DNA from 2 places in the Cytobacillus sp. FSL H8-0458 genome. Region 2 is predicted to be linked to the other one. Evidence: riboswitches for the same ligand, from Rfam matches in the RefSeq annotation. Region 2 holds a riboswitch; the other holds the start of a gene.
The links. Region 2 has a riboswitch for cyclic di-AMP ahead of NYE23_RS17735 (cation:dicarboxylate symporter family transporter). Riboswitches for the same ligand answer to the same signal wherever they lie in the genome.
Positions count from the first base shown of each region.

Region 1: another riboswitch for cyclic di-AMP. It lies ahead of NYE23_RS05345 (potassium channel family protein); the one in region 2 lies ahead of NYE23_RS17735 (cation:dicarboxylate symporter family transporter).

Region 1 is NZ_JBBOBR010000001.1:1,044,151-1,051,866, reverse strand. Features, by position in the region: gene NYE23_RS05365 (heavy metal translocating P-type ATPase) at 1-1,168, opposite strand, end outside; gene NYE23_RS05360 (ArsR/SmtB family transcription factor) at 1,161-1,529, opposite strand; gene NYE23_RS05355 (DUF1450 domain-containing protein) at 1,649-1,918, opposite strand; gene NYE23_RS05350 (TrkH family potassium uptake protein) at 2,795-4,144, opposite strand; gene NYE23_RS05345 (potassium channel family protein) at 4,195-4,851, opposite strand; cyclic di-AMP (ydaO/yuaA leader) riboswitch at 4,929-5,078, opposite strand; gene NYE23_RS05340 (DinB family protein) at 5,292-5,792, opposite strand; gene NYE23_RS05335 (DUF3896 family protein) at 5,966-6,148, opposite strand; gene NYE23_RS05330 (phosphotransferase) at 6,447-7,298, shown strand; gene NYE23_RS05325 (endonuclease) at 7,448-7,716, opposite strand, start outside.
Region 2 is NZ_JBBOBR010000001.1:3,578,181-3,585,896, forward strand. Features, by position in the region: gene NYE23_RS17715 (N-acetylneuraminate lyase) at 1-313, opposite strand, end outside; gene NYE23_RS17720 (N-acetylmannosamine-6-phosphate 2-epimerase) at 341-1,018, opposite strand; gene NYE23_RS17725 (DUF4256 domain-containing protein) at 1,587-2,153, opposite strand; gene NYE23_RS17730 (hypothetical protein) at 2,188-2,364, opposite strand; gene NYE23_RS17735 (cation:dicarboxylate symporter family transporter) at 2,462-3,724, opposite strand; cyclic di-AMP (ydaO/yuaA leader) riboswitch at 3,838-3,988, opposite strand; gene NYE23_RS17740 (dienelactone hydrolase family protein) at 4,200-4,835, opposite strand; gene NYE23_RS17745 (NAD(P)H-dependent flavin oxidoreductase) at 4,967-5,920, opposite strand; gene NYE23_RS17750 (GNAT family N-acetyltransferase) at 6,258-6,791, shown strand; gene NYE23_RS17755 (VOC family protein) at 6,873-7,295, opposite strand; gene NYE23_RS17760 (hypothetical protein) at 7,352-7,716, opposite strand, start outside.

The sequences.
Region 1 (7,716 bases), 2.5 Mb from region 2:
CCAGGTGGATGCCGCCTTTAATCAGGACACCGTTTCTTGCCGCGTTTCCGATGGCCGTAACGACGGCTACGGGTGTAGACACGACTAGCGCACACGGACAGCCGACAACCAGTGCGGCTAGCCCCTGGTAAATCCATTCGTTCCATTCCCCGCCAAACACCGGAGGAACCACCGCTATTAAAAATGCTAAAACAATGATGGCAGGCGTATAATACCTGGCAAACTTATCGACAAACTGCTGGGAAGGCGCTTTTTCCGCCTGTGCTTCTTCCACTAAATGGATTATTTTGGCGATGGTGGTATCTTCAGCATGCTTCGTGACTTTTATTTCAAGCAATCCCTCTTCATTTAGTGTACCTGCAAAAACCTCATCACCTGCAGTCTTAACGGCAGGCACGCTTTCTCCGGTAATCGCTGCCTGGTTCAGGGAAGAGGTTCCTTTCACGACCACTCCATCCATGGCCAATTTTTCTCCCGGCTTCACAATCATGATGTCACCAATTTGAATATCATCTACATGAATCCGCATTTCTTCATTGTCCCGTTTGACCAATGCTTCTTTAGGGGCAATGTCAATCAGTGATTCAATGGACTGGCGCGCCTTTTCCATTGAGAAACGCTCAAGGGCTTCACTGATGGCGAAAAGGATGACAACCATCGCTCCTTCTCCCCACTCGCCAATAATCGCTGCTCCAATAATGGCGATCGTCATCAGGGTGCTCATGTCAAAATTCAATCTGGCCAGATTTTTGAAGCCTTTCAGGAATAAAGTATAACCGCCTATGATGATTGCTGCTGCATACCCTGTGATCGGGTATAGATGATCCTCTCCATACTGTTCGCTTAAAAACCAGCTCACAATAAGAATAAGCGCTGACAAATACACTTTATAGTTAGATTTCTGCTTCCAGAACGGCTCGCGCTCCACCGCTTTTTCATTCTCTGCACGCAGCTTCAGATTTTCGAAGGCTCCGGCTTTTTCTACCGCCTTCATTGAAGCTGTTCCTGTAACGGTTATTTTGGAAGCTCCAAAATTCACATTCGCATCTAAAACGCCATCCAGGCGTTTCACGTTCTCTTCGAACGTCTTGGCACAGCCTGCTCAAGAAAAGCCCTGAACACGGTAGGTTACCGTCTCTTTCTCCGCAATTCCAGCTTGTTCAGACATTGGCTTTCACCTCATTTCTGTGTTCAAGTACAATCATCATTAATTGCCTGATATGATCATCATCCAATGAATAAAAAGCCAATTTCCCTTCTTTCCGAAACTTAACAATTCCCTGCTTATGCAATGTCCGCAAATGGTGGGATGCCGTTGCAACTGATGCGCCAATGATATTGGCAATATCACAGACGCACAGCTCTTCATCCCGGGTTAGTGCATAAGAAATTTTCGCCCTGTTCTCATCAGCAAGAGCCTTAAATAATTGGGCAGCACCCGAAAGATCTTCCATCACCAGTTCCCCCTGAATGCGGTTCACTTTTTCTTCATCAAAGCAATAAATATCGCATGTATCTTTAGAGCCCATTTTTTTCTCTCCTCATTATTCAAACATTCATTTGAATAGATTATACCTCGTCTGTGACCTTATTCAAACAATTATTTGAATATTGTATGAAAAAAGGAACCGGATTGCTCCGATTCCTTTTATTTCTTTACTTCTTCTTTCAGTTTTATTAATAATTCATCCGAATTTTCCGCTGCTATCAGTTTTCCGTCCACTACAGCATAGGGAGATAGCATGCATTCTTTGCATTTGCTCTGGCATTCGTATTCTTTATAAATAATATTCTTCTGGCTCAGGAATCGATTAAATTCAGTTAAACTATCTTCTTTTAAAAATTCATCCAGATTCCGCTGGCAAAATTCAATTGAAGATGTTTTTTGCTTTGAGAATAGTTTGTTGATGAGTTTCACCTGATCAAACTTCCTTTTGATTTTACTTTTAAGGCTCTTTTCGTAAAAGTTGTTGTTTTTCACTTATTAATATTGTCCGTTGATTTCCCCTCCACGCTGCTTAGCGAACCGCGGGGGCACGGTGAGCCTCCTGGCTGCGTCTGCGGGGTCTCAACTGTCCCGCTGCTCCTGCTCGTTCTGCCGGATCCTGCCCGTTCTTCTCCAGAACCCGTATCCACCCACGAGATGGCTGCAGGCGGCTCCTTGAAAGACTGATGAGTTCTGAGGGGAGCACAGAATCCAAATGGAGGACAAACGCCTTTCATTCCTGGAAAGCACTTTGACGTCCCTGTCACTGGCATGCAGGATATTCCCCTTCCTGCCTATTTCGGGGACTTCATAATTATATCGAATCTGCTGCCCCTCTGTCGTCCCTATTGCTTCTTTTTCAACAATTTTAAATAAAGTCTCATAAGCAAACCGGCTATCGAATCTCTTCTTGAATCAAAGCATTCGCAATCGCAATCGGACTCACTTCATTTTTTAGCGCACCCGTAATCCAATCCTTCAGTTCGTCTAATATCTGCACAATCTTCGACATCATCTTCCCCCTGTGTGGCTCACTGAAAATACCCGCCGGCCGAAAAATAGAAATATATGTATTTTATTATACTATTATTATAGAAGGAACTGAATCAATTTAGATGGCAATTTAGATGGCAATTTAGATGGTTGAAATTTGGTATTAGCTTAGCATGGCGACCATTTTCTTGCCGCTGCTCTCTTTTTCGGCTTCATTACCGCCCCATAGCGACCGTTTTCCTGCAGCCTCGCATTATTAACCTCTATAACCTCCGCAACAAAAAAACAGGAAAGAGTATCACACTCTATCCCGCACTAGCCAATCATAATTTTCTCTTCTGCATATTTGTATTTAGCCTTTCCTTTTCTTCGGGCAAGTGCAAAAGCGATTGTGATCGGCCCTACTCTGCCTGCAAACATCATAAAGGCAATTATCACTTTTCCTGTTTCACTTAATTCAGGTGTCAGCCCCATCGACATGCCTACCGTGCCAAAAGCGGAAATTACTTCAAATAAAAGGACGTTTAAAGGAGCATTTTCAGTTATGGATAAAATAAATAAGATAAAGAAAATAAATCCTATTGAATAGACGGTTATTGTAAAGGCTCTGACAATAAGATCCTTCGGAATACGCCTCCCCATCAGGCTCACTTCATCTTCTTCCTTTATCAGCGCCCGGACTGCAAGAAATATCAAGACAAATGTAGTGACTTTAATGCCGCCTGCAGTACCGCCAGATCCACCTCCAATGAACATGAGCAGCATTGTTACCAGCTGTGAACCCAGTGTTAATTCACCAGTATTCAAAGAATTAAAGCCAGCCGTTCTCGGTACTACACCATGAAAGTATGCTCCCAGCAGTTTATCTTTTAAAGGCAAATTGGCAAGGGTCCCGGGGTTATCAAATTCCAGCGCAAAGATAAACACTGTCCCCAGAAAATTAAGAACCAGAGTCATCATAAGGACCAATTTTGTGTGCAAAGAGAGTCTCTTCAAGCTCCTGTTTCTTTTCACATCAAGTACAACAAAATAGCCAATTCCCCCGATTATCAGCAGAGTGCTGAGCGTCATAATGACCGTAAAATCGCCGGCATATTCAGTCACACTCCTGAATTGGCCCATTATATCGAACCCGGCATTATTAAAGGCAGAGACCGAATGGAAAATGCCATAATACAACGAACGGGGAAAGCCAAAATCGGACGACCATCGAATGGCCAATATCAATGCACCGATAGTTTCAGCAATTAAAGTAAAGCCGACAACGAATTTAACCAGCCTGACCATCCCTTCAATCGAAAGCTGATTTAAAGATTCCTGGATCATCAGCCTTCCTTTCAACCCAATGTTCTTTCCAAGCATGATAGCAATGAGGACTCCAAAAGTCATAAATCCAAGGCCGCCAATCTGTATGAGTACCATCAGTACAATTTGGCCAAAAACAGTAAATGTTGTTTGGGTATCCACTACCACCAGACCTGTTACACAAACAGCAGAAGTCGCCTCAAAAAGGGCATCGATAAACGACAAATGATGTCTGTCTTTCGTAGCAAAAGGCAGCATCAGCAGCAGTGTGCCTATACCAATTAATATTAAGAAACCGACCGAAAGCATTTGTGCAGGATTCATTTTTATCCACTTATAGGATCGTCCCATTCTCCTCATTCTTTTATGCTCCTTATACATCTAAGGTTAACCCCTTATATTGGTCTGGCTTATACTCCATGCCTCTCAAACCTGCCAATCCCTTTATTGTGTCCCATTATAATCAGGACGTCTCCCTTTAAAATGACCTCTTCAGCGGGCGGAGTAACGATTATTTCCTTCCCGCGCTGAATCCCCACGATATTACAGCCATACTTAGCCCGTATATTCAATTCAGATAGAGATTTGTTGGCAATTTTATTTGTCGCCACAATCTCCACCATACTATAATCTTCAGACAGCTCAATATAATCAATCATCTTTTCTGAAACAATATGGTGGGCAATCCGCTTTGCCATATCCCGCTCCGGATGAATCACACGATCAACACCAATTTTTTCGAGCACTCTGGCATGATACTCATTATGCGCCTTCGCCCACACCTTTGGGATTCCCAATTCTTTTAACAGCAATGATGTCAATATGCTGGACTCAATGTTTTCACCAAATGAAACAAATGCATGATCAATATTTTTGATTCCCGTCTGTTTAATGGCACCTTCATCAATACCATTGATTTGAACGGCATATGTCACAAACTGGGCGTAATGATTCACTTTCTCCTGATCCACATCAATCGCGAGAACTTCCACACCCAATTCATGAAATTCCTTTACAAGACTGCCGCCAAAGCGGCCTAAGCCAAATACAGCATACTGTTTTTTCATTGAAGAAATTCCCTTCTTTTTAAAAATGAACACAAAAAAACCACTCTTAATAAAGAATGGCCAATGGTTTCCATTAACCCTTCTCTCGATTTAGCTTACGGAGTTAGCTGTCGGATTAGGGATTGAGAGTATCCCTTCTTAGCCTTAATATGCTAAGATTCACCCCAAGATAAACAAGGTTTATCAAAGTTGGTTCCCCCGCTCAAATGATTCAGCAAAAAGGTTTACTATGAAATTAATAAATATAAATTACTCCCATGTTCATCTCTTGTCAATCTTTTTTTCATAAAGCTTTGTTTAAAGGGATATTAATTTTTTGAACATAAGATAAAGACCTCTTCATAAGGTCCTTTTGGTCATTCCTAGTTGAATTAACGCACCTGTTACTTGAATAAGAAGACAGGCTAGCCAAAACCATCCTATACTCAATTTACACACCCTCATTTAACAAGCCTTTGTTCTAACTCAGCCTTTTGGCGCAAGTGATGACGAAAATGCATACCAACTAAATCATACCATTCCCTTGCATTCAGCCATCCGAACCCTCCATGCTCTACTTTATAATTTGGATTTATATTATCCACTTTCGATTCCCATTGACTTAGCCTTAGTATTACTTGATCCATTCTGCTGATAAGATCATCCTTGCTATCTGAATTATTAGGTGGAGCATTTAGTTCAACCGGTAATTTTATTTTTATTGGAGGAAACCCTCCTATCTTAAATAAATGCACACCAAACTCAGTTTTCCCAAGGGGCTGTTCATCATATAATTCGGAACATTTTTCCACATTATCCAGGTACTCATGAGCAACAAGGATTAAATGGTCATACATTTGCCCAATTGACCAGACCGTTTCTTCAGATTTATAACTTAGCTGTTCTAAAGAGTATTTTTGAAGCTCGTTTTTGTAAGTCTTTATTAGTTTAAGTTCGCTCAATTTAATTTCTCCCTTATATTAAAATTAACTCACTTTATATGTAAGTAATTATTCAATTTTCTATTACAAATACCTTCTTCAAGAATCCTGCCCTGTTTGTCAATAAGAAAAATCATCTTTATCTTTTATCATGGCCTTTCACAAAAAAAGAGGCGGCTCCTAGGACCGCCTCCCTAACTGATTATATTCCCTCTTTCAAAGTGATTCATATCCGTTAATTCGAGCATATACTCATAGTTGTCAACCCTCTTTTGAAGAGTTTCCTTTTCACTCTCTGATGCAGCCTGATCGTGCATCTTCAGCTCCAGTTCATGTTTTGCAGCTTCCAGCTTCTTCTTTATTTCTAAATAGTTCATTTTCAGCACCCCTTTTTTAAAATTGAAAGGAGGAATGAAAACGCTTTCCCCTTTATTTAATTATAACCGCTTAACACCCTTTTTCATTTCAGAATATATTGATAATTTGTGAAATATAAAAGTAATACAGTTAGCAGGTCAGATAACGTGGAGAAATAATAGAATTAACATTCGAAATCGAGCATGAAATCGCAAAAGTTGTATACTCGATTTTTTTTTGAGAAACAGCAAGAAACAGGTAACTTATATTAAAATATAAAGAGAAGCAGAAGAAGGCGTCATAGAAAGGGGGAGAAGTATGAATATACAAGAAATAATACATGAACTAATGGACAATAACATTCTACATTCAAAGCCAGCTTATCATGAACAATTAAATGGTGGTACGGTAAGTGAATTGTACCTTCTGCATTTTGAGGATAGAAAGTATGTCATTAAGAAAAATGAACCGCAAATTATTAAATCGGAGGCGAATTTCCTTAATGATTACAAGATGACTGATTTATTGCCAAAACTTTTATTCGTTGAACCATTATACGAGTACATCTTTTATACCTTCATTGAAGGCAATGCCAATTATGGTAGAAAAAACAAAAAAGAAACCCTCAAAACGCTGGTGCAAGGGCTTTTAAATCATTACAGACCCGTTGACAGCAGTAAAGGCTGGGGCTGGGCGGATCAGCCATCAGAGTCTTGGCAGAGTTTTATATTTGATAACATCAATGAAGCAAACAAAATCCTCCATTCACGATTAGATAATAGTCATTATAATCTCGTACTGGACCTTGCTGAAAAAAACAGCAAAGGCAAAGAGTCATTTTTACTGCACGGGGATTGCGGAATACATAATTTCATTTTTCGTAATGGACAATTAAGTGGTGTAATTGACCCGACGCCTGTTATTGGCGAACCTTTATATGATTTAATTTATGCCTTTTGTTCATCCCCAGAGGAACTAACGAAAGAAACCCTCCTTAGTGCAGCAGCCTTTTTGAAATCTAAAACGGTAATAAATCCTTCTGTTTTATATGAAGAGGCACTAGTTGGTTTATATCTTAGAATGGCAACTTGTATAAAACATCATCCAAGTGAATTTCAGGGATACCTTGAAGCCTGGTATTACTGGAAGGAAATCGTTAAAAACGAGTAATTATTATGCATTAATTGGGTACTTTATCGGAATAGGTCACATACAAAAAATAAAGCTCAGAGTCATATGCTCTGAGCTTTTTGTGTGTAATTTATCTGTGAATAAAAAATGTTATTTTAACTGAATTGTTTGCTAAAACGGATAGTACCTTATTCCCAAATCGCAGATGCCCACTCAGGATGATCTATAAATGGATTGCGGTTATGCTGGTAATCAGTGTAGATGATTTCGTTTCTTCTCCGTTCTTTATCATCGACCGGATCTTCCTTATGCCATTCGAGCAGGATAGACATTCTGCCATGATAAGGAGCAGAACCGTTATTGACTGCATTGTTTAGCTCCAGATCCACTTCTCCGCTGTCTCCTTCATAGCGGACAGCCATATAAAACAGCATACGGGCTACATCACCTTTTACAG
Region 2 (7,716 bases):
GTGTAACAGCAGAGATAGCATCATAGCCTAAATCTGTTGCAAATTGTGCTAATTCTACTGCTTCATCAATATTTAATGAACCCACCTGAGCAATCAATTTAACCTGATCTTTAGCTTCATCCTTTACAATTTCAAAGATTTGCTTTTTTTGTTCAGTGGAAATCAGAAAGTTCTCACCTGTACTTCCATTGACATACAAGCCATCCACCTTTGAAATTTCGATATTGTAACGGACAATCTCCCTTAATCCCTTTTCGTTCACCCTTCCGTTTTCATCAAATGAACACAACAACGCTGTAAAAATTCCTTTCATCTTGAACACCCTCATTTCTAATTTTCACTAGTAGTTTTGTATAGCTTTTGCAAATTTCTCTGTAATTAATTTCGGACGTGTAATGGCACTTCCTACAACAACTGCATGAGCTCCTAATTCAATAGCCCTTTTTGCTTTTTCCGGTGTATCCATATTTCCTTCCGCTATAACAGGAACTGAAACATGGGATATTACTTGTTCCAGTAATTCCAAAGGAACAACTCCTTCCGAATAAGGAGTATATCCCGCTAAAGTGGTTGCCACAATATCCACTCCGGCTTTTTCAGCTGCAAGCGCTTCTTCTAATGTAGAAATATCAGCCATAAACAGCTGGTCCGGGTACCTGGCTTTCGCTTCTGCAAAAAATCCCTGAAAACTTTTTCCATCCGGACGGACTTGCTTTGTTGCATCAAAAGCAATGATATCCACACCTTCCTGATACAGGTCATCTACTTCTTTTTCCGTTGCCGTAATATACACTCCGCTACCGGGATAATCCTTTTTGATAATCCCAATGATGGGAAGATCGACCTCCTTCTTGATTGCACGTATATCTTTCACGCTGTTTGCTCTAATTCCGGAAGCCCCTCCTAGCTTTGCTGCAAAAGCCATCTTACTCATAATATATGAATCATGAAGCGGCTCATCTTCAAGGGCCTGACACGAAACTATTAATCTGCCTTTTATCTTATCTAATACATCCATAATACCTCTCCTACCTGTCATTCCTTTGATGCTTCCATAACGGCAATCATCCCTGCACACAAGAAAATGCTCAGAAAACGTTTTCATATCGTCACTATATCACCGTGATATTTTATTGTCAATTTTATTTTTAAAAATGACAGTTTATTATCAAAATAAATGAAATTTATATCATTGCAGAATCCGAGTCAAACAAAAAAATGCAAGATTCTTATTTATAAGGAATCTTGCATTAGAATCTATTTTAATTTGTAATAAATGATTTCAGGATCTTCTTCATCTAAATTTTCAACTATTCCGCTCTGACTTTCACAGTAATACAATGCCCTCTTTCATTGTTGAGTATAATCTCGGCTGCTTGTTTACCCATAACCTAACTGTCTATATTTACAATGTTGCCCAAATCTTCAATATCAGCCTTAATAATGGGTCTTCATCTTACTTCTCCATTATCAGTATTATCAAGGCAGTTCTACAAAAATAGCGTTAATCCCTTCCCGGATTAACGCCTCAATCAATATGAGTGCACTACTGACCCTTTATCTTTTTACTTAGTTTTTCACTGAACCTAAACTCTCAACGAGCCGCGGAACCCTCTTGCACCATAGTAGGAATCGGCTCCATTGTGATACACAAACACCGTATCGTAGCGGCGGTCACAGAAGAGGGCCCCGCCAAGTTTTCTGATATGAGCGGGTGTCTGTACCCAGCTCGATGTTTTCTTATCGAAAGCTTCAAGCTTCTGGAGCTCCCGGTATTGCTCTTCTGTTAAAAGTTCAATCCCTATGGCAGCCGCCATATCCGTTGCGCTGTTTTCCGGCTTATGTTTTTTCCTTGCCTCCAGTGCTTCACGATCGTAGCAAAAACTTCTGCGGCCCTTAGGACTTTCTGCTGCACAATCAAAAAATATGTATTCGCCCGTCTTTTCGTCATACCCGGCAACATCCGGTTCGCCGCCCGTTTCTTCCATTCCATTCAGCGACCATAGTTTCTCAGGATTAGCCTCAAGCTTAGCTTGTACATCCGCCCATTCAAGCCCTTCATGCCTGAACATATTCTTTTCAAAACGTGCTTTCAATGTTTGCAGCAATTCATACTGCTGTCCTGGTGACAGCACCTTGCTTCCTTTTGTCATATGAGTACCTCCTTTTTTCTCCATTATAATATAATTATGACCCTGAAGAGCTAGTTGATAAAAGCTGGAGCCGGATTTTACTTTTCATATAACCGCCCTTTGGATTTTGGTCTTCGGTTTCTCCTTTTTTGTTTGAAGCTGCTCTGGCTTCGGACTCAAATCCGGTGTTTTCCTCTTCCTGTGTCTGAACCTGAACCAACTTCGGACTCAAACCCGACATTTTCCCCTTCCTGTGTCTGAACCGGAACTATCCCGCACTACAAAAAAACACTAACAAACGAATACATTTGTTAGTGTTTCCCAATCTATTATGAAGCTTGTTGTTCAAATCTTTCTTCTGCTGGAGGGTTGAATTGCCCTTCCCACTTCGCTATAACAATTGCCGCCAGTGAGTTCCCCACCACGTTAACCGCTGTGCGTCCCATGTCAAGGATACGGTCAATACCCGCAATAAAGGCAAGCCCTTCTGCAGGCAATCCAATGGTGCTGAATGTCGCCAGCAGCACAACAAAGGATACGCCAGGTACACCCGCCATTCCTTTCGATGTAACCATCAGTACTAACATTAACGTAATTTGCTGTCCGATGCTCAATTCGATTCCAAACATCTGGGCAATAAATAAAGAGGCAATCGCCTGATATAAAACAGATCCATCCAGGTTAAAAGAGTAGCCTGTTGGAATTACGAAGGAAGAAATATGTTTCGGGCTTCCCGCTTTCTCCATTTTGTCCATGATTCTTGGAAGAACTGTTTCCGAGCTTGCTGTTGAAAATGCCAAAATTAATTCCTCTTTGATCATCTTCAATAATTTAAAGATGCTGAACCCGACCACTTTGGCCATCACTCCCAGAACAACAAGAACAAAGAAAATCATGGAACCATATACAGTGAGCGCCAGCTTGCCTAATGGGATCAGTGAGGCAAAACCATACTTGGAAATCGTGACACCAATTAAGGCAAATACCCCGATCGGTGCATACTTCATAAATAGGTTAGTTACATAGAACATCGCCTTAGCCGTACCTTCGAAAAATCTCAGAACCGGCTTTCCAACATCTCCAATTGCTGCGATTCCAAGTCCAAAAACAACAGCAAAGAAGATAATCGCCAGCATATCGCCTTCAACCATGGCTTGTACTGGATTAGTAGGCACAATATGCAAGAAAGTATCCGCTACCGACTTGCCTTCCTGCTCTTTATTGGTTTCGACATAGCTTGAAATATCACTTTGCTGCAGGCTGTCCATATTCAGGCCGGCACCTGGCTGAAATACATTCCCGGCAATTAAGCCAACCACAATGGCAACCAATGTCATCCCAATAAAATAGGTCAATGATTTACCGCCAAGCTTACCAACGGATTTTAAATCACCTACACCAGCAATGGCAACAATAATCGTGGATAGTACAATAGGAACAACAATCATTTTAATTAAGCGGATAAAAAGATCGCCAAACGGCTGCAGGACACTTTGCGCCGCTTCACTTCCATAGAAAATACCGCCAACAGCGATCCCTAAAATAAGACCGATGAAAATCTGAGTGGCTAAACTTAATTTGAATTTTTTCATCAATTACCCTACCTTCTTGTTTAGTTTTAACATGCTGCGCAGGCAAGGGAAACAAAGCTGATCTCAAAAAAAAGAAAATCGACAATCGTCAATTCACTCTGATTCATATTCTCTTATGTTTCCTTAAACGCTGACGAGGTTAGCTTTCGGGTTAGGACTATGGAAACAGTAAGCCCTTCCATCTTTCGGATTCACCCCGTGCGGAAACTCCGCCGTAAATAATGGGTCCCCCGTTCTTAAAATAAGATTAAGCATAGAACACTAAATCATTATATTATCCCAAGATAATTTTTGTAAATAGTTAAGTATTCCCGGTATAAAACAAAAAAGCACTTGGCTCCACCTGCGCCAAATGCCATGATAGCCACACATGCTATCCCCGCTATATCTAAATTAGCATCTTTGTATTAAAACTATTGATCGGGCTTGTAAACTTTTATTAAAATTCCCAGGTGAAAACAATCACCCTAAAGCTTCATACTTTCTCAAACATATGCAATAAAAATTCCAGCGTTTTACTAAATGCTTCTTGTTCTGATTTTTCATCATACCTGGAGGAATAAGGATCACTGAATCCATGTTTCCCAGCAAATTTATATACTTTAATTTTCTTTTTCTCTAGAGCCAATACTAACTTATCAACATCAAAAGACTGCTCTTCTTGCGGAAAAAAAAGCATGGCAGGACTCCGGGGTGTGAGCTCTAAATAGTCCCTAATCCTTGAACCGTAGTATCCAACTATTCCATCAACACATACTTCCTCGCTGCACAGCCAGGCAACAGTTGCACCTATACTAAACCCAATGATATATATTGCTTCGTATTCATCTTTAACATCCAATAATAAATCTTTGATTTTACGTGCCGCTCTATCGAAACCGACATGTTCCATAAAGTGACGATAAGCGGCTTCCTCTTGAGAATAATCAAAAGATATCTCCCGCTCTAATAAATTGGGGCATATCACTTCAAAATTCTGCTTTGTTAATAAATCGCAAAAACTCTTTATATGTTGATTTATTCCATAGATTTCGTGGATTACGAGGATTAATGAATTACTATTTTTTTTCATAATTTCTACCCTTATTCTCCAAATTTTTTCGCCATTCATTATTTACACTTTATTCCATCTAAAGGATTCTACATTAATATCATTGATTCCTTCATCCTCTAAACACCCCTTAAAATCAAAAAAAGCCGCCTATCTGGCAGCCAAACTTGTAGCAATGCTCCATTATGATATTAAACACAAGCTTCATATTCCCTTTTGATGTTATGAATGATCGTCTGAACAGGCAAAATCTCGTTAATTTCATGGACTCTTGCACCCGCAAATACGAGACCATTCTCACAGTCCCCCTTCATGGATGTGACAAGAGAATCCAATGTGCAAAAGCGGTAGGAGCAATTTTTCAGGCAATCGATGCATTTCTTGATTTTCACCTTTTTATTGTCAGAAATTTGTTCAGTAAAGTTATTCTTAATGGCACGGCCTTCCAAACCTACGGTGGTTTTCACCATAACGATATCTTCCTGTTTGGCATGTACATATTTTTCCTTAAAGGATAGGGGTGCATCACATTCATGACTTGCGACAAATCTGGTTCCCATCTGAACACCGGAAGCCCCGACGCGAATGGCATGCGCGATATCTTCTCCTGTCAGGATTCCCCCGGCAGCTATAACAGGAATCTTAACAGCTTCCACGACTTCCGGTAAGATATCGAATAACGGTCTTTCGGTTCCTAAATGTCCTCCTGCCTCATTGCCCTCTACGACTACGGCAGAAGCACCAAGCCGTTCGGACATTTTAGCCAGCCTTGCAGATGACACTATCGAAATGACCGGTGTGCCGGATTCTTTGCCCCAATTGTACATATCCCTTGATATTCCTGCACCTGAAATAATGAAATCCACCTTTTCCTCTATGGCGGCTTTCATTTTTTCAGCAAAATCATTCATGGCAAATAAAACATTCACCCCAATATAGCCCTCACCCTTGATAGATGCCCTGGCCTTTCGTATATGCAGCCTTAACTCTTCAATGCTGATTCCTGTTCCTGAAATAATTCCAATCCCCCCGGCATTCGCAACAGCTGATGCCAGGCCGCTTAACGAAATACCAACGCCCATTCCACCCTGCATGATGGGAAACTCAGGCGTCATATGACCGATTTTTAATTGTGGAAATTTCAAAAGAACTACCCCATTTCATCGCCAATTTATTCTTCTTCATTATTGAGCGAATGAGGGCGATTGAATAGTGATAAATATAATACCTGGTACTAAAAACAGGTGATATTTTTGCGATATTCACAGAATGTTCAAGAATTGCCATAAATGAGCGTGACTACTCCCAAGGAACCTGATACAGTTGACCGCTCCAGCATAACTAAATAAAATGAAATCATCCCAAATTGGAGGTTTTTGTTTGTTGAACTTATGTTTAGAGCTGGAGAAGTAACACTCTCTCCATGAGAAAGTGCCATTTATATTGAAGCTTTATCATCATATAAAGAACAGGAGACTATAAATGGATATCTTAATTCGGCAAGAACTACCTGAAGACTATGATTCGACTGAAGAAATGGTAAAAGAAGCTTTTTTAAATGAAGAATACAGCAACAAAACAGAACATTTTCTTGTCAAAAGGCTCAGAAATTCAGATGCCTTCATTCCGGAGCTTTCTTTAGTGGCGTTAACTCAAGCTAAAGAAGTTGTGGGACATATTCTTTTATCTAAAATTAAAATAAAGGATGGTGAGAAAGCGGCAGATTCTCTTGCACTTGCCCCCCTTTCTGTTCGTCCCGATTATCAAGGGAAAGGCATAGGGAGTCAATTGATTCGTATTGCATTTACCAAGGCAAAAGAGGCCGGTTATCATTCCGTAGTCGTTCTGGGCCATAAAGATTATTATCCAAAGTTCGGCTTTAAGCCAGCCAGTCTTTGGAATATTCATGCCCCGTTTGACGTGCCTGACGAAGTATTCATGGCTCTGGAATTGAAGGAGAATGCTCTTAAAAATGCTGCTGGTGTTGTCCATTATTCAAAAGCTTTTTCAGAATAAGAGGCTGGATAAAAAAGAGCTGCCGATCAACAAGCTTGATCGGCAGCTCTTTAACCTATTGGTTGATAAAGGCATTGGAATTTATTCTGTAAATTTCCAAGCAGGATTCCAAACCACTTCCCATAAGTGCCAATCTGGGTCTTGAAAATATCCAGAATATCCACCCCAAAAAGTCTCGTGAGCTTGAACCGTAATAACGGCACCCGCGCTCTCTGCCTGTTTCATTACCATATCTACCTCTTCTTTACTCCCAACATTATGCCCAATCGTAAATTCAGTTGGGCTTTTTCCTGTCTGGTTCATACTGGTGTCATGAGCGATATCTTTTCGATTCCAAATTGCCAGTTTTAATCCAGATTGCAGATCAAAAAATGCCACAGCACCATGCTCGAATTCTCTTCCTACTATGCCCTGTGTTGGAAACCCAAGACCATTTTGATAGAAATGTAAGGATCTTTCTAAATCATCTACACCTAATGTGATAACTGAAATCCGCGGTTTCATATAAGACCTCCCAATAATCTTGCAAATTTTCGCGAAGAAAAGATCATAAAGCATCATCATTCATTTATATCGTAAATCAATTGATCGAATAATTCGCCATCCACATAAAGCAAAATGGCCCATTCTCCCTTTTTGGGAATCTTAACAGATGATGGTGTATGAGCATCCGCCCCGTTGTTTGGACCATATGCGCGAATGGTCCATCCCATTCCATTTGTTAAAATGGGATGAACTGTTTGCGATTCTTTATGAAAGCCAACGATAGTCAAGTCTGTATTCTCAACGCCCCATAAATGCCACATCCACTTTTGGCCGTTTAAACTGGGCATGTCAGCGCCGATCACACCGGACTTGTTTTCATTTCCAATTATGCCCCTGCTGCCGAACTCCACAGCTTTTCTCTTCCAATCAATAGTGTCAA